4 regions of the Ensifer sp. ENS09 genome follow, and region 2 is predicted to be linked to each of the others. Evidence: predicted binding sites of a transcription regulator. Region 2 holds the regulator's gene; each other region holds the start of a gene.
What was found. Region 2 encodes PhoB, which activates phosphate uptake and scavenging genes when phosphate is short. Its sites were predicted from a motif close to TGTCATNNANCTGTCAT; they were not measured.
Positions count from the first base shown of each region.

Region 1: a site for PhoB is predicted at 1,892-1,908, ahead of IB267_RS09595 (PhoX family phosphatase). Genes of this name have one in related genera too.
Region 3: a site for PhoB is predicted at 2,597-2,613, ahead of IB267_RS07115 (DUF1045 domain-containing protein). Genes of this name have one in related genera too.
Region 4: a site for PhoB is predicted at 1,790-1,806, ahead of phnD (phosphate/phosphite/phosphonate ABC transporter substrate-binding protein). Genes of this name have one in related genera too.

Region 1 covers NZ_JACVBP010000002.1:296,823-300,984, reverse strand. Annotated here, with positions in the region: gene IB267_RS09595 (PhoX family phosphatase) at 1-1,816, opposite strand, end outside; gene IB267_RS09590 (DUF2339 domain-containing protein) at 2,012-4,162, shown strand, end outside.
Region 2 covers NZ_JACVBP010000002.1:959,375-963,536, forward strand. Annotated here, with positions in the region: gene IB267_RS12760 (aspartate aminotransferase family protein) at 1-884, opposite strand, end outside; gene IB267_RS12765 (GcrA family cell cycle regulator) at 1,306-1,827, shown strand; gene phoB (phosphate regulon transcriptional regulator PhoB) at 1,897-2,580, opposite strand; gene phoU (phosphate signaling complex protein PhoU) at 2,783-3,496, opposite strand; gene pstB (phosphate ABC transporter ATP-binding protein PstB) at 3,547-4,162, opposite strand, start outside.
Region 3 covers NZ_JACVBP010000001.1:1,428,005-1,432,166, reverse strand. Annotated here, with positions in the region: gene mnmD (tRNA (5-methylaminomethyl-2-thiouridine)(34)-methyltransferase MnmD) at 140-856, opposite strand; gene IB267_RS07125 (FAD-binding oxidoreductase) at 896-2,038, shown strand; gene IB267_RS07120 (PRC-barrel domain-containing protein) at 2,097-2,486, opposite strand; gene IB267_RS07115 (DUF1045 domain-containing protein) at 2,713-3,516, shown strand; gene IB267_RS07110 (NUDIX domain-containing protein) at 3,513-4,010, opposite strand.
Region 4 covers NZ_JACVBP010000003.1:64,608-68,769, forward strand. Annotated here, with positions in the region: gene IB267_RS15375 (sensor histidine kinase) at 1-1,096, opposite strand, end outside; gene IB267_RS15380 (response regulator transcription factor) at 1,086-1,778, opposite strand; gene phnD (phosphate/phosphite/phosphonate ABC transporter substrate-binding protein) at 1,890-2,852, shown strand; gene IB267_RS15390 (iron ABC transporter permease) at 2,987-4,162, shown strand, end outside.

The DNA.
Region 1 (4,162 bases), 660 kb from region 2:
GCACGCGGAAGAAGAGCTTCGACGTGCCGCGGGCGGCACCGTCCGTGTCGATCGCCCAGATACCGTCGGTGCGGCCGGTGTCCTTCTCGTTGTTGCCGTCGGTCGAAACCCAGAGACGGCCGTCGGTGTCGATGGCGCAATTGTCGGGCATGCCGAACCAGCCGTTCTTGGTGGTCGCGGTCGAGAACGAAGCGCCGACATCGGCCACGCTCGGATCGCCGCACTTCAGGAGCACGTCCCAGCGGCTCTTCAGCGAGGCGAAGTCGCCATCGGTCTCGGTGATCTCGACGATATGACCGAAGGCGTTCTTGGCGCGCGGGTTGGCGGCGTCGACTTCGTCGGCCTTGCGCTTGGTGTTGTTGGTCAGCATGACGTAGACCTTGCCCGTCTTCGGGTTCGGCTGAACGTCTTCCGGACGGTCCATCTTGGTGGCGCCGAGGGCGTCGGAGGCGAGACGGGTGTTGATCAGTACATCAGCCTGCGAGGCAAAACCGTTGGCTTCGGTCAGCGGGCCTTCGCCGTGCGTCAGCGGCATCCAGGTGACAGTGCCGTCTTCGTCGAACTTGGCGACGTAGAGCGTGCCCTCGTCGAAGAGGTCCATGTTGGCGGCGCGGTCTTCAGGGTTGAAGGCACCCTTGGTCACGAACTTGTAGACATAGTCGTAGCGCTCGTCGTCGCCGGAATACAGCACGACGCGGCCGTCCTTGTTGACGATCGATTCGCAGCCTTCATGCTTGAAGCGGCCGAGAGCCGTGCGTTTCTTCGGCACCGAGGTCGGGTCCAGCGCATCGACCTCGACGATCCAGCCGAAGCGATTGGCTTCGTTCGGCTCCTTGGAGACGTCGAAACGGTCGTAGAAGGACGCCCATTCATACTGTCCGCCCGGTGCGCCGAGCCGCTTCAGCTGCTTGTATTCCGGATGGTCCTCGGCGATCTCGCCGCCGAAATAGCCGTTGAAGTTTTCCTCGGCCATCATGTAGGTGCCCCAGGCGGTGACGCCGCCGGCGCAGTTGTTGAGCGTGCCGAACACCTTTTTGCCGGTCGGGTCGGATGGCGTCTTCAGGCGGTCGTGGCCGGCGGCAGGGCCGGTGATCTGCATCTCGGTATTGACGGTGATACGGCGGTTGTTCTTGCCGTCGAGAACCGGCTGCCACTTGCCGTCGACCTTGCGGATCTCGATGATCGTGCCGCCATGGGCAGCCATCTCGATGTCGACAAGCTCCTTGCTGTATTCGCCGAGAACGACCTTCTCTTCCTCGACCTCCTTGCCGTCCTTGGTCACCTTTTCCTTCACGACGCTGGCGAAGGCCGGGAACATCAGCTCGGCATTGGTGTATTCGTGGTTGACGACGAGCAGGCCATGGTCGGCGCTGCCGTCGAGCGGGATGAAGCCGACATAGTCGTTGTTGTAGCCGAACAGCTTTTCCTGGGCAGCAGCCGTCTGGTTCTTCGGGTCGAACTCCGGGCTGTCGGCGAAGATCTTGTCGCCCCAGCGCAGCAGGACGTCGGCATCGTAGCCTTCGGCGACATGGTGCTTCTCGTCGACGCCGGCTTCGATCTCGGTGAAGTCGAACTGTGAACCATCCTCGGCGCGTGCCTCTTCGGCGGTCAGGAGAGCGAGCGGGCTGACGGTGGTCGAGATCGCGGCAACGGCCAGCGAACCGCCGATGAACGAGCGGCGGGAGAAGCGGCGATGGATGATGTCGCCCATCGTCGGATTGGCGGAACAGTTATGGCCGACATCTTCCAGCTCTTCCCTGCGTTCCGTCAGCGTCTTGAATTCGGTCTCTTCCGTCTGGGCGAGATGCTTGTCCATGATCGGGTCTCCTGGTTGAACGATGGAAACCACCGCGCGAGGCAGCGGTGTTCATCCGCCTGTACCAGCTGCCCGATGACAGTTCTGCGACATTTCCGTGAAGAGATTACAGCGCTCGGCCGTCTATAGATTTGGCGCTTGCACAAAAGTCTGTATGGTTGCGCGCGCCGGCGATTGCGACTGCCAGGGGAAAGTATGTTCGAACTTATTGCTTTAGCTGCCTTTATTCTGGCCCTGTCCGCCTATCTCGGCAACCGCAGGACGACCGAGCGCCTTGGTGCCGAACTGGCCGCCCTCAAGGCGGAGGTCGTGGCGCTGAAGGCCGCGCCGGGCGATCGCGCTCCGGCCGAAGGAGCGACCGAGGCGCTTACGGCTGCGGACGAATTGCCGGCTGTGCCGGAGACGTTTGACCCGGAGACGCTGGACGATGCTGCCGCCGCCATGTCGGCCAGCGCGCGCGAAGGCGCCCGGACTTTCGGCGATTCAGAAGGAGCCGCGGCCGAAATCGAGGGCGAGGAGACGATCGCTGCCAGCACCGAAGCACCGCAGCCGGTTGCAACGGTACCCCGTCAGACCGAGAGCCTCGAGAGCCGCCTCGGCGCCCGTTGGGCGGTCTGGGTTGGCGGCATCGCGCTGGCGCTCGGTGGCGTCTTCATGGTCAAGTACTCGATCGACGCCGGCCTGCTGAGCCCGGCTGTTCGTCTGACGCTGGCCGCTTTGTTCGGCCTCCTGCTGATGGCCGCTGGCGAGGTCATCCGTCGGCGCGCCGTGCCCGTGATCGCCAACGAATTCCAGAATGCCATGATCCCCGGCATCCTGACGGCCGCCGGCGCCGTCACACTCTTCGGGGTCGCCTATGCCGCCTACGGCATCTACGACTATATCGGCACAGGCACGGCCTTCGTTCTCTTGGCGGCGATTTCGCTTGCGACTGTCGGCCTGTCGCTGCTGCATGGGCAGGCGCTCGCTGGCCTCGGCCTGCTTGCCTCGCTCGCAACGCCGCTGCTCGTCTCGAGCAATGAACCGCGCCCCTGGGTGCTCTTCGGCTTCCTCTCGATCGTGTGGCTCGCGACCTTGCTTGCGTCGCGCCTGCGCAGCTGGACCGTCGTTCCGACCTTGGCCAATGCGGGCGTCGGGCTTTGGGGCCTGGCCTACATCACCGCGGTCGCGCCATTCGAACCGCGGCCGGTCGCCTTTGCGCTGCTGGTGATGATCGTTGGCATCGGCCTCATCTGGCCGGGCGCCACGGAAGCGGCGCCTGCGCCCGAAGCGCCAGAAGGGGCCGAGCGACGCGGCGCCGTTGCCGGTCCCTGGGAGCGGCTGTTCATCCCGCCCCATGCGGCCATCTCCATTTCGGCTGCCGTCGCCGCCACCGTGCTTGCGCTCCTTCTCATCAGCCCGGCCGTGGCCGCGGTCAAATATCCGGTGACGGAGTTTGCCGTCGTCATTGCGGCGCTGGCAGCCCTGGGGGCCTGGCGGCCGACGGCGGTCTATCCCGCCGCGCTTTCGGCGGTCGGCGCTGTCGCTGGCGTCTGGAGCCTGACGGCGCTGAGCGGTGTGCTCGCCTATCTCGATCCTTCACTGGCCGATGCCCTTCCGGCTGTCGTCCTGCCCGGGCGCACCGCCATGTTCACCGCTATGTTGCTTGCTGCGCTGTTTATCGGCCTCGGTGGTTTCGTGTTATCACGCCGGCTCGTCGCCCATCCTCAATATTCGACGCTCTGGGCGGGCATTGCCGCGGTCGTTCCGATCGCGCTTGTCGCCATGTCGTTCCTGATGACCGGCAACTATTCCTTCGACCTGCCGCACGGCCTGTTCTCGCTCGTCGCCGGGGCGGCGCTGCTGGCGTTAGCGGACTGGCTCTACCGCCGCGACGGCGCGGCAGAGGCGCGCGATACGGCGGCCGGCTTGCTGGTGGGCGGCTCGTTCGCCCTCTTCGTGCTTGCCCTCCATGCCTGGACGGACGGGCTGGTCACGACGCTTGCGATCGCCGTGCTCGGCACCGCCTACACACTCGCGACCCGCGTCCGCACCTGGCCGATCCTGCCGTGGATGACCGGCGCGGCGGCCATCGTCGTTCTGGGGCGCATCGCCTGGGAACCGACGATCGTCGGTGCCGGCAATCTTGGCACGACGCCTGTCTTCAATGCCTTGCTGCCGGGTTACGGCGTTCCCGCCGTGCTGCTTGCAGGCTCCGCCTATTTCCTGAGATCCTGGCCCGGCACGCGGGTGCGCAACCTTTTACAGGCGCTCGCCAGCCTCTTCGTGTTGCTGACGCTCGCGATCCTGGTGCGCCACGCGATGAACGGCGGCGTGCTCGACAGCGCTGTGCCGACGCTCGGCGAG
Region 2 (4,162 bases):
TCGGCCAGAACGACGTCGAGCACGGCGTTGCCGACGGCCATGGCCAGCGGGTTGCCGCCATATGTGGAGCCATGCGTGCCCGCCACCATACCAGATGCGGCTTCCTCGGTCGCCAGGCACGCGCCGAACGGGAAGCCGCCGCCGATACCCTTGGCGACCGCCATGATATCCGGACGGATATCGGCCCATTCATAGGCAAACAGCTTGCCGGTGCGGCCGACGCCGGTTTGAACCTCGTCGAGGATCAGGAGCAGGCCGAACTCGTCGCAGAGCGCGCGCAGTTCCTGCATGAACTCCTTGGTCGCCGGGCGGATGCCGCCCTCGCCCTGGATCGGCTCGATCAGGATCGCTGCAGTTTCCTCTGTGATCGCATTCTTCACGGCAGCGATATCGCCGAACGGGACCTGGTAGAAGCCCGGCGCCTTCGGCCCGAAACCTTCGATGTACTTCTGCTGACCGCCGGCGGCGATCGTCGCGATCGTGCGGCCGTGGAAGGCGCCTTCGAAGGTGATGACATGGAACTTCTCCGGGTGACCCTTGGAGAAGTGGTAACGCCGTGCCGTCTTGATGGCGCATTCCAGCGCTTCCGCACCCGAATTGGTGAAGAACACCTTGTCGGCAAAGGTCACCGCGGTCAGCCGGCGACCGAGGCTTTCCTGGCCCGCAATCTCATAGAGGTTGGACAGATGCCAAACCTTGTCGGCCTGCGCCTTCAGCGCGTCGACGAGGTGGGGATGCGCGTGGCCGAGCGAGTTCACGGCAACGCCGGCACCGAAATCGAGATAACGCGTGCCGTCTTCAGCGATCAGCCAGGCGCCCTCTCCTCGCTCGAAACGCAACGGCGCGCGCATGTAGGTATCGTAAAGCGGCGTTGTTGCAGTCATGCGAGGCTCTCCTTCACTCCAGATCGACATCGATCCCGCGCCTCACGCGGGCCGATAAAAATCAAAAATGCCGCCTTTCGGCGGCGCAGGCACTATTCCCATTTCGCGGTGCAATGTCAACAAAACCAAGCCTTGCAGCGCAACATGAAGGGTCGATTCCTGGCAGCAGAAAAATCGTCCGGGAGGGCTTGCAAAAATGCAACGCTGGCCGAGCAAGTTGGGGAAAACTACGAAATCGATTCGGCCTGATTCCCGGGACTCTTGCCACAGAGTCCAGCGGTCAGTACGTTAACATTCAATTACTAGACGCATGCGGCGGACCTAGTCACCAAAAGAGTTATCGCGTTTGCAACCCCGGGGCTCAGCCGGGGTGCGGTGAGGGATTCTGCCATCCCCAACGCTGAGAACGGAGAGTGCAGAAATGAACTGGACTGACGAGCGGGTGGAGAAACTGAAGAAGCTTTGGTCCGAGGGCCTGAGCGCAAGCCAGATCGCGGCACAGCTCGGCGGCGTCAGCCGTAACGCTGTCATCGGCAAGGTTCACCGCCTGAGCCTGCCGGGTCGCGCCAAGGCCGGTGGCAGCACCACGACGGCGGCCCGTCCGAAGCGCCCGACTTCGGCACCGCGCGCGCCGAACTACGCTTCGCGCGTTTCGACCCGCCCGGTTGCACGCGCGGCCGGCGCTGTCGTTCTCAAGGAAGAAATCGAAGTCGATCTCGTTGCCGAGCAGGATTTCAGCACCCGGACCGACGTTGTCGTGCCGATGTCGCGCCGCCTCGAGCTGACCCAGCTCACCGAGCGCACCTGCAAGTGGCCGATCGGCGACCCGCTGAAGGAAGAGTTTCACTTCTGCGGCAACGATTCCCCGGAAGCCTCGCCTTACTGCACCTTCCATGCGCGGCTGGCCTACCAGCCGTCGGGGGAGCGCCGCAGGGCCCGCTAAGAAGCCGGACAGCATCAACAAAAAAAGGGGCCGATCGGCCCCTTTTTTTGTTGGCGACTTTCAGACCGCTCAGCTTTCGAGCGAATAGCCGGCGCCGCGAACGGTGCGGATGACGTCGGGCATGTTCGAGAAGTTCAGAGCCTTACGCAGACGACCGACATGCACGTCGACGGTGCGCTCGTCGACATAGATGTCATGCCCCCAGACGCCATCCAGAAGCTGCGAGCGAGAGAAGACGCGGCCCGGCGAGGACATCAGGAACTCCAGAAGACGGAACTCGGTCGGGCCGAGGCGCACTTCGCGGCTGCGGCGATGAACGCGGTGGGTCTCGCGGTCGAGTTCGATGTCGCCGCAGCGAAGCAGAGTCGAGAGCACCTCGGGCTTTGCCCGGCGCAGCATCGCCTTGACGCGCGCCATCAGCTCCGGCGTCGAGAAGGGCTTGACCACATAGTCGTCGGCGCCGGTCGCCAAACCCCGGACGCGCTCGCTTTCCTCGCCGCGCGCCGTCAGCATGATGATCGGCAGACGTTCGGTCTCCGGACGCTGGCGCAGCCGACGGCAAAGTTCAATGCCGGAAACACCGGGCAGCATCCAGTCGAGGATAAGCAGGTCGGGCAGCCGCTCCTGAAGCCGGATCTCCGCCTCGTCGCCCCTGAGGATCGTGTCGACGTCGAAGCCTTCGGCTTCCAGATTGTAACGCAGCAGAACGCTCAGCGCCTCTTCGTCTTCGACTACGGCGATTTTTGGCAACATCAGGTAACGTCTCCTTACCGCGGGCGGCCTTTGGGCTCATCGGCCCGGCCGGCGCTCAGACACTCTAAATCTGGAGCACATCCGCCGATTTCAAAGGCGGGGCGAAAACCGCGTGCTTCAGATACAGGAACTCGGGGCCGCGACCGAAGCCGCGACCGGATCAGATTTCAAAGGGCATGCATGCTTGCGGCGCGCTTGGCGCTCAGTCGTTGACCGAGCCCAGCGTCGACGTGGTGTCATCCTTCGGACGCTCGCCTTCCGGCTGGGCGCCCGTCGCCATGTAATAGATCGTCTCAGCGATATTGGTCGCATGGTCGCCGATGCGCTCGATGTTCTTGGCGCAGAACAGAAGATGCGTGCAGGGCGTGATGTTGCGCGGATCTTCCATCATGTAGGTCAAGAGCTCGCGGAACAGCGAGGTGTAGATCGCATCGATCTCCTCGTCGCGCTCGCGGATGCTGTTGGCCTTCTCAGGCGAGCGCGAAGCGTAGACGTCGAGCACCTCCTTGAGCTGGACGAGAGCAAGCTCTGCCAGGTGCTCCAGGCCGCGGGCGAGCTTGCGCGGAATGCCGGATCCGGCAACCGCGATCACGCGCTTGGCGGTGTTCTTGCCAAGGTCGCCGACGCGTTCCAGATCGGAGGCGATGCGGATCGACCCCATGATCTCGCGCAGGTCGGCGGCGACCGGCTGGCGCTTGGCGATGGTGACGATCGCCTTCTCGCCGATCTGGCGCTCGGCGTCGTCGAGAACGGTGTCGTCCGAGATCACCTTCTGTGCGAGAGCGAGGTCGGAATTGACCAGCGCGCGAACGGATTCGGCGACCATCTGCTCGGCGAGACCGCCCATCTCCGAGATGCGGCGCGTCAGGTACTTCAGTTCTTCGTCATAGGCGGACATGATATGCATGGACATGATCGTCGATCCTTACGGGCGCTTTGCAGTTACTGTTGCAGCCTTATGCGGCCTCAGCCGAAGCGGCCCATGATGTAATCCTGGGTGCGCTGGTCATCCGGATTGGTGAACATCTTGTCGGTGTCGTTCTCCTCGACGAGATTGCCGAGGTGGAACATGGCGGTGCGCTGCGAAACGCGGGCGGCCTGCTGCATCGAATGGGTCACGATGACGATCGTGAAGTTCGTGCGCAGTTCGTGGATGAGCTCTTCAACCTTGGCCGTCGCGATCGGATCAAGCGCAGAGCAGGGCTCGTCCATCAGGATGACTTCCGGGCTGACGGCGACCGCACGGGCGATGCAGAGGCGCTGCTGCTGACCACCGGAAAGGCCAGTGCCCGGCTCCTGCAGACGATCCTTTACCTCGTTCCACAGACCGGCCTTCTGCAGGCTGGTCTCGACCACTTCGTCAAAATCGGCCTTGGTGCGGGCAAGTCCGTGGATGCGCGGACCGTAGGCGACGTTGTCGTAGATCGACTTCGGGAACGGGTTCGGCTTCTGGAAGACCATGCCGACGCGGGCGCGCAGTTCGACGACGTCGATCGTCGGGTCATAGATGTCGTCCTCGTCGAGCGTGATCTTGCCGGTGACGCGGCAGTTCTCGATCGTGTCGTTCATGCGGTTCAGCGTG
Region 3 (4,162 bases), on a different contig from region 2:
GAGTGTGTCGCAGATTCGAGGCGGCGATGGCCCGCCATTTGCGACAGTTCAGTTCTCTTGTGGAGTAAATCGCTTGCCCTGACGCATTTCTGCAGCTGGATGGCGTAATCGCTCAAGACACGTTTAACGGAGATGAGCGCTAGGCTCGGTCGCCCCGCAGCATCTCTCGCTTGCCGGCAAAACCCTTGCGCTTTTCGACGGCAAAGCCCGCGGCCTGCAAATTGCGGCGGACGAAACCGGCAGCGGCATAGGTGGCGAAACTGCCGCCGGGCGTGGTCTTGTCGAAGACCAGCCGCATCAGATCCTCCGACCACATGTCGGGATTGCGCGACGGCGCAAAGCCGTCGAGGTACCAGGCGTCGAACGGTTGTTCAGCGCGGGCGACGCCCTCGAGTGCCGGACCACAGACGACCGTGAGGCTGACGCCGTCGCCGAAGTCGATCCGGACGTCGCCATCGGGCGCGGCCGGCCAGCGCGAGGCCAGTGCCTGGCGCTCCGTGTCGATCTCCGACCAATGGTCAAGCGCGCGCGAAATCTCTTCTGCGGCCATCGGGAAACGTTCGAAGGACACGAACCGCAGCCGGTCGCCGGCGGTCGCGGTCATCTTCCACTGACGCCAGGTTTCGCAGAAATTGAGGCCGGTGCCGAAGCCGAGTTCGCCGATGCGGAAGGTGCCTGCGCCGACCCAGCGGTCGGGCAGGCCGTTGCCCGATAGGAAGACGTGGCCGCACTCCAGCCGCCCGTCGGTGCGGCAATAAAAGTGATCGCCAAACTCCCGGGAATAGGGCATATCGCCCTCGTGCCAATCAAGGTTCTGGTGCGCCGGGGGCTCGATCGGGTCTGCGGGTCCTGTCATGGCCAAGGCGATAATCCGCCGGCCGGAGAAGGTCAATCGATGAGCGAGCTTTTGGTCGTCGGCGGCGGCATCATGGGGCTGTGGGCCGCGCTTGGCGCCGCGCGCAGGGGCATGACCGTGCGGCTCGTCGAGCAGCAGGCGATCGGCGCTGGCGCCAGCGGTGGCCTTTTGGGCGCGCTCATGCCGCATATGCCCGATCGCTGGAACGACAAGAAGCGGTTCCAGTTCGACGCCCTCGTGACGATCGAAGAAGAGATCGCGGCGCTCGAGGCGGAGACGGGCCTGTCGACCGGCTATCGGCGGACGGGTCGCTTGATCCCGCTGGCCAAGCCTCACCTGCGCGATATCGCCCTTCGGCACGAGCAGGATGCACTGAGCCACTGGCGGGCGGCCGACAGGCAGTTCCACTGGCACGTGAAGGACGAGGGGCCCGAGGGCTGGCCAGGCGCTGAGGCAGCAGCGCACGGCATGGTCTTCGATACGCTCGCCGCGCGCGTCTCGCCGCGTCGCATGCTTGCGGCCCTCCGCACGGCACTCCTGCAGGCACCGAACGTCTATGTGGACGAACGCCGGGGCGTGCGCCGGATCGAGCCGGCGCACGGCCGGGCGGAGCTCGACGACGGCACCCGGATCGGTTTTGAGCATTGCATCATCGCCGCCGGTGTCGGCAGCTTTCAATTGATCGACGACGTGTCAGCGCCGCTGGCGGAAACGAGCGGCACGGCGGTCAAGGGCCAGGCGGCACTGCTGCGGGCGGAGATCGACCCGGCGCTTCCTGTCATCTTCGCCGACGGCGTCTACGTCATCGCCCATGACGACGGCCATGTGGCGGTCGGCAGCACCAGCGAAAACAGTTTTGCCGATCCCCTGTCGACGGACGCCCAGCTGGATGAACTGCTTCGGCGCGCCGTGGCGCTTGCGCCGCGCCTGGCGGATGCCGAGGTGGTGGAGCGATGGGCGGGGTTGCGCCCGAAATCAACGGGGCGCGAGCCGATGGCTGGCCGGCATCCGGACCATTCGAATGTCTCGGTCCTGACCGGCGGCTTCAAGGTGAGCTTCGGCATCGCCCACCGGCTGGCGCGTTTCGTCGTCGACGAGATCGCCGGTTCTCCGACGATCGGTATTCCCGATTCCTTCTTCTGCCGGAATCACATAGCCGCACTTCGCGACAAAAGCCTTTAGCCCCGGACATGCGAAAGGCCCCGCCGGCGGCGGGACCCGAAAGATCGAAAGTCAGGCATTACATCCAGTAGGGCGGCACGCCGTAGTAGTCGTAGACACGGCGACCGTTTTCCGCGTTCCAATCGTATTCATCGGTGCCGTGATATTTCGGCGCGTTTTCGACCTGATCGCGAGTCACATCAGTGCGATAGCCGCCCAGCTTCTCGTCATAGGTCAGCTTTGCCCAGGGCAGCGGATAATGGTCTTCGCCGAGGCCGAGAAAGCCGCCGAAGCCGAGCACCGCATAGGCGACGCGCCCGCTGCGCTTCTCGATGATCACGCGCTCGATCGAGCCGATGTGTTTTTCGTCGGGGCCGTAGACCCTCGTGCCTTCAACCTTGTCGCTCGCGATCAGGTCGTGGGTCTCCTTGATCCGGGCGTCCTGAAGGTTAGCATTGTGATAGGTCACGTTTCGTCTCCATCCTTGTTTTCCTACCATTGGGGAACGAGCGATCGGCCGGATGGTTCCGAAAAACCAACGGCGACGTTCGGTCCGGCGCTGCGCTCATCCCCGGCTAACTTCGTCAATCTGTCACGCAAATCACCTAAGACGCGGCCATTGGACAAGTCGGGGTGAGGGCGGAAAACCGCATGCTTTTGCTCATCCCGCGCTGAGGGATACCCGGAGCCAGCCGATGCGCTATGCCATTTGTTTTACGCCGCCGATGGCCGATCCGCTTTCCGCGACCGCTGCAAGCTGGCTGGGGCGCAACGTCTATTCCGGCGACCCCACAGAATTGCCGTCGGTCGCGGGCTTGAGCGCCGCGGATGTCGCCTATCACACGGCGGTTCCCCGCCGCTTCGGCTTTCACGCGGTAATGATGTCGCCGTTCCGCCTGCATCCTGATATGACGGAAACGAAGCTTCTGAAGGCGCTGATGCATTTTGCCGGCGCCCAGACCCCGTTCGAAATCGATCGCCTGGAGGTTGCCCGCATCGGTCGATGCTTCGGGCTGATGCCGCAGGTGCCGAGTACGGCCATGCATCTGCTTGCGGCCAACGTCGTCCAGGAGTTCGATGCCTTCCGCGCGCCGCTCAGCGAAGACGAGATCGAGCGTTCCGATCCGGACCGGCTGACCGCGCCGCAGTTTTCCAACCTGTACCGTTGGGGCGATCCGCATGTGATGGACGAATACCGCTTCCACATGATGCTGACCGGCCCGCTTGCACCAGACGCGATGCGGCGGGTCGAGGCGCCACTTCGTGATCTCTTCGAGCCCTGCCTATCAAAACCGCTTTCGATCGGCAGCCTTGCGCTGTTTGTCGAGCAGGAGACGGGCGCACCCATGCGGGTGCATTCGCAGCACCCGCTCGGCAAGATCTCTATGAACACGCGCGCAGAGCGGGCGAAGCGCGCCGCCGCCGATCCGTCGCTGGCGCCGCAAGGCGCGGTCCGGCCGCTGCCGCTGATCGTGGCGGCGCTGATGGCACAGCGCTAACCGGAAACGCACGCGGGCTGATCTGCAAACAGCAGCGCTTTCGGATAGGGCAGACCGAGGGGCGGCATGTCCGCCGGCGCGAAGTAGCGCAGCGACTTCGTTTCGCCATCGGTGATCGGCTGCTGGGAACCGACGATCCGGCATCGATAGAGGGTAACCACATATTCGACGTGGTCGCCGTTCGGGTAGGTGTAGCGAAACGCTTCTCCGCCGAAGACGCCCAGTATCCGCTCAACCGAGACCGGATAGCCGGTTTCCTCCATGATCTCGCGAACGATCGCATCTACAGGCGCTTCGCCCGGTTCGATGGCGCCGGCCGGCAGGCTCCAACCTTCGCCGCTTGCTTTCTCCTGCAACAGGATCCGGCCATCGGGATCGAGAATGGAGGCCGCCACCGACGGGCAGAGAAGCAGGCCGGAACCGACTTTTTCGCGAAGCGCTTGAATGTAGGATTTCATCTCGATCAGAGCCGTTGTCCTTGCCAATCCATTCAACGCCGTTTCCAAAAATCTCTCAAGCTCGGGCTCAGCGGAATTTTTCTGGTGATTTCCGTCAGGGCCACGGTGCTGCCGCTGCCCCGCTTCCCGTCATTTCGGTATCGACAATCCGGTCGGCGGTGATACCGTTCCTAAAAATTCGAAGGGTG
Region 4 (4,162 bases), on a different contig from region 2:
TTTCGATGATGTTGCGTATCATCTCGCGTAGGCTGACGGCCTCTGCCTCGATCTCGACGGCGTTGCTGGGCAGGTTAAGCGTGAGCATGTCGTCGAGGGCGGGATAGGAGCCTTCGGCCTGCAGGCGACGGATGGCCTCCCGCACAACGAGGCGCATGTCGAGGGTCTCGCGCAGACGCGATTCAATGCCGTGCAGCGTGCTTGCATCCGACAGAAGCTGGTTTGCGAGAACGCTTGCGTTGACCGAGTTGGCGTGGATGCGGCCGAGAATGTCACGCAATCTGCCCGCCGGCGCTTCGTCGATCGAAAGTTCTGCAAGTGCGCGCAAGGCGGTCAGCGGCGTGCGCAACTGATGGGCGGCGTCGGCCGTCACGCTCTTTAAGCCGACAAGCACGGAATCGAGCCGGCCCATGAAGTCGTTCAGCGCAGAGATCAACGCGCTCACCTCCCTTGGCACTGGGCCGGACACCGGGCTCAGATCAGACGAAGCTCGGTGGCGCAAATCGGCCTCGACCGTTCTCAGCGGTGCGAAAGCCTGGCGGACCGCCAGCCAGATCAGCAGGAATGCCAGCACGGAAACGGCGATCGCAGGAAGGGCCGCGTTGAAGGTCAGGTGCAGCCCGAGCTGATCGCGCGCCTCGCGGGTCTCGCCGACGAGAACGTCGACCCAGCCGCCGCCGGCTGCGTCGGTGCTGTAGCGGGCGACGGCGGCGATGCGGATCCGCTCGCCCCTGTAGGTGCTGTCGGCCAGCCGCAACTGCGGTCCCGTGCCGTGCGGGATCTCCAGGCCGAGGATCGGCGAGCCGGTGATGATCGTGCCGTCTGGGGCCGCCACCCGGTAGAAGATGCGATTGAGCCGGGATGTGCCGAGGATGGCGAAGGCGGAATGCGGCAGGTCGACGCTTGCGGTGCCGTCTTCGATAGAGACCGTGTCGGCAATCGAAAGTGCGGCCGCGCCAAGCACCCGGTCGAAGGCTTCTTCGGCCGCGTTGTGCGCATTCCAGCGCACCATCCAGTACAGGAAAAGCCCGATGATGATGAGCAGGGCAGCGCCGCTGAACAGAATGCGGCGCTCGATGGAATAGTCAGACCGCACCGCTTGCGCCGCTCCCGGTGCGCTGGCGCAGCATGTAGCCCACGCCGCGATGCGTGACGATCTCGATGTCGCAGTCCTCGAGCTTCCGGCGCACCCGGGAAACCAGCAACTCGACGGCATTCGGCGTGCCCGTGTCCTCATAGCCGAAGAGCTTTACGACCAACTGCTCCTTATTGACCGTCGTGCCGGCGCGGGTCGCCAAGGCCTCCAGCACGTCGAATTCGCGGCGGCCGAGGTCGAGCGGGCGGCCTTCGAGCATCACCGCGCGGGCCGAAAGGTCGATGGAGATCGAGCCCAAGCGCAGAACCGATTGCGCCGCCCCCAGGTGCCGGCGGGAGACGGCCCGAATGCGCGCAACGAGCTCGTGCAGGTCGAAGGGTTTGACCAGATAGTCGTCAGCGCCTAATTCGAGCAGGTCGACCTTGTCGGCCACCTGGTTGCGGGCGGTGATGACGATGACGGGACGCGTCAGCCCACCCTGGCGCATGGCACTCAGGATGGCGAAGCCGTCCCGCTTCGGCAGGTTGATGTCGAGGATCACCAGATCGTGCGAGGCGTTGAGGGCGAGCCGCTCTCCTTCCGCGCCGTCGAACGCGGTCGTGACCTCGTAGCCTTCCTTTTCCAGGCGCATGGAAATGGCAAAGGCGATGTCGGGGGTGTCTTCGATCAGGAGAATGCGCATCGCGTTTCCAGGTGACAGGATTGTGACAGTGATACTCCCATACACAGATCAAAAGCAGATGAGAACTATGAAGCTTTCGCCGGGAGAGCGGAGCTTCGGGGAGGGGTAGACATGAACGCGCACAGGCTGTTTTTGGCCGGCCTCGCATTGGCGTGCGTGCTGCTGTTGCCCGTGTCGACAACGGCGAAAGCCGGTTGCGGGACAAGCTCCGATCTCGACGAGCGCTACTGCGACGCCGACAAGGACTTCGTTGCCGATGCGCCGACAGACCCTTCGAAATGGCGGGATCCGCAGACGCTCGTCTGGGCCTATGCTCCGATCGAGGAGCCGGCCATCTACGCCAGCCTGTTCAAGGATTTCACCACCCATCTCGGCGCCTGTCTCGGTCGCCAGATCGTCTATTACCCGGTGCAGTCGAGCAAGGCGGAGATCGAAGCCATGCGCTCCGGGCGGCTCCACTTCGCCGGCTTTTCGACCGGACCGACGGTCGAGGCGGTCAATCGCGCCGGCGCCGTTCCCTTTGCCGCAAAAGGCATCGGCAATGTGGTGCGCGGCTACAATCTGATTGCCATCGTTCGCGCCGACTCCTCGTTCAAGACCCTCTCCGATCTCAAGGGGCGGCGCGTGGCGCACGCGTCCGCGTTCTCGAACTCAGGGCACTTGGCGCCGCGCGCGCTTTTCCCGGGCGAAGGCCTGAGTCCGGGGGAGGACTATGCGCCGATCATGTCCGGCGGTCATGACAAGTCCATTCTCGGCGTGATCTCGGGTGACTACGACATGGCGGCCGTCGCGTCCGACGTGTTGGAACGTTTGATCGAGCGGCGGATGGTCAAGCGCGAAGACCTGCGCGTCATCTTCACCAGCGGCATCTTTCCGACGTCGTCCTTTGCCTATGCGCATGATCTCGCCCCGCCGCTGGTCGCGGCGATGAAGCGGTGTTTCTTCGACTTCGAGTTCACCGCGGAAATGAAGAGCGAGTTTCACGGCGACGAGCGCTTCCTCCCGATCCGCTACGATCGGGATTGGGCAAGCGTGCGCGAGGTCATCGACAAGGCCGGCGCTTCCACTTTCTGACCTCATCCAACAGCCCGACGGAAGACCGATGCGCCGCGTGCGCAGGCCCTGTCGCGCGCCTACCACAAAACGTCACCGCAGGCCGGGCCAACCCGCCCGAGGCTGCTGTGCGGCTTCCAACCCACGGGATTGCTATGCGAAACTTTGGCAAAGCCATTTACAACTACAGGGTCCACAACCAGGACCCCACCACGATGGTGGGCGTCGCTCTGGTCGTGCTGTTCGCCTATCTGATTGCCGCGCCCATCCTGCTCCTGCTTTCGGACGCGTTCTTCGTGCAGTTCGCCGACCAGGCCCGCTCCGGGCAATCGATCGGCGAGCTGACGCTTTACTATTTCAACCGCGTCTTCCTGTCGAAGATCGCCACCGACGTCTTCTGGCAGCCGCTTTTCCACACCGGGACCATTGCCCTCGGTGCGATCGCGGTCGCGCTGGTGGTCGGCATCCCGATGGCCTGGCTGATCAGTCGAACCGACATGCCCGGCAAGAAGTGGTTCGCCACCGTACTGATCATCCCCTACATGCTGCCGTCCTGGACCTTTGCTCTTGCGTGGCAGACGCTCTTCAAGAACCGGACCACCGGCGGACAGCCGAGCTGGATGGAAGCGCTCGGCTTCGCCCCGCCTGACTGGCTCGCCTACGGCGCCTTGCCGATCACGCTGATCCTGGCCTTGCACTATACGCCCTTCGTCATCCTGCTGTTCGGCAATGCGTTGCGGCAGTTCGATTCGACGCTCGAGGATTCCGCCCGTGTCATCGGCGCCGGCAACGGCGTGATCGCCCGCAAGATCATCCTGCCACTGATGCTGCCGTCGCTGGTTTCGGCCTGCACGCTGATCTTCGCCAAATGTCTCGGTGACTTCGGCGTTGCCTATATCCTCGGCGTTCCCGTCGGCTACGACGTGCTGGCGACCTCGCTGTTTCGCGCCATCTCCACCAGCCAGACCGGCATGGGCGCGATCCTCGCTTTGACCATCGTCGTGCTCGGCACCATCTCGATCACGCTCGACATGTATCTGCTGAAGGAAGCACGCCGTTTCGTGGTCATCGGCTCGAAGGGGTCGATGGACCGCACGACGTCGCTGCGGGGTTACCGGTTGCCTGCAGCGGGGCTCGCCACGCTGGTCTTCCTGCTCAGCGCGGTCGTTCCGTTGCTGGCGCTCGCCATGACCACGGTGATGAAGGTGCCCGGCGTCTTTGCGCTCGACAACTTCACGCTCGCCTACTGGATCGGCTCCGATCTCGGCACCACGGCGCTCAAGCAGGGCATCCTCCTGACGCCGGAATTCTGGCAGGCGACGTGGAATACG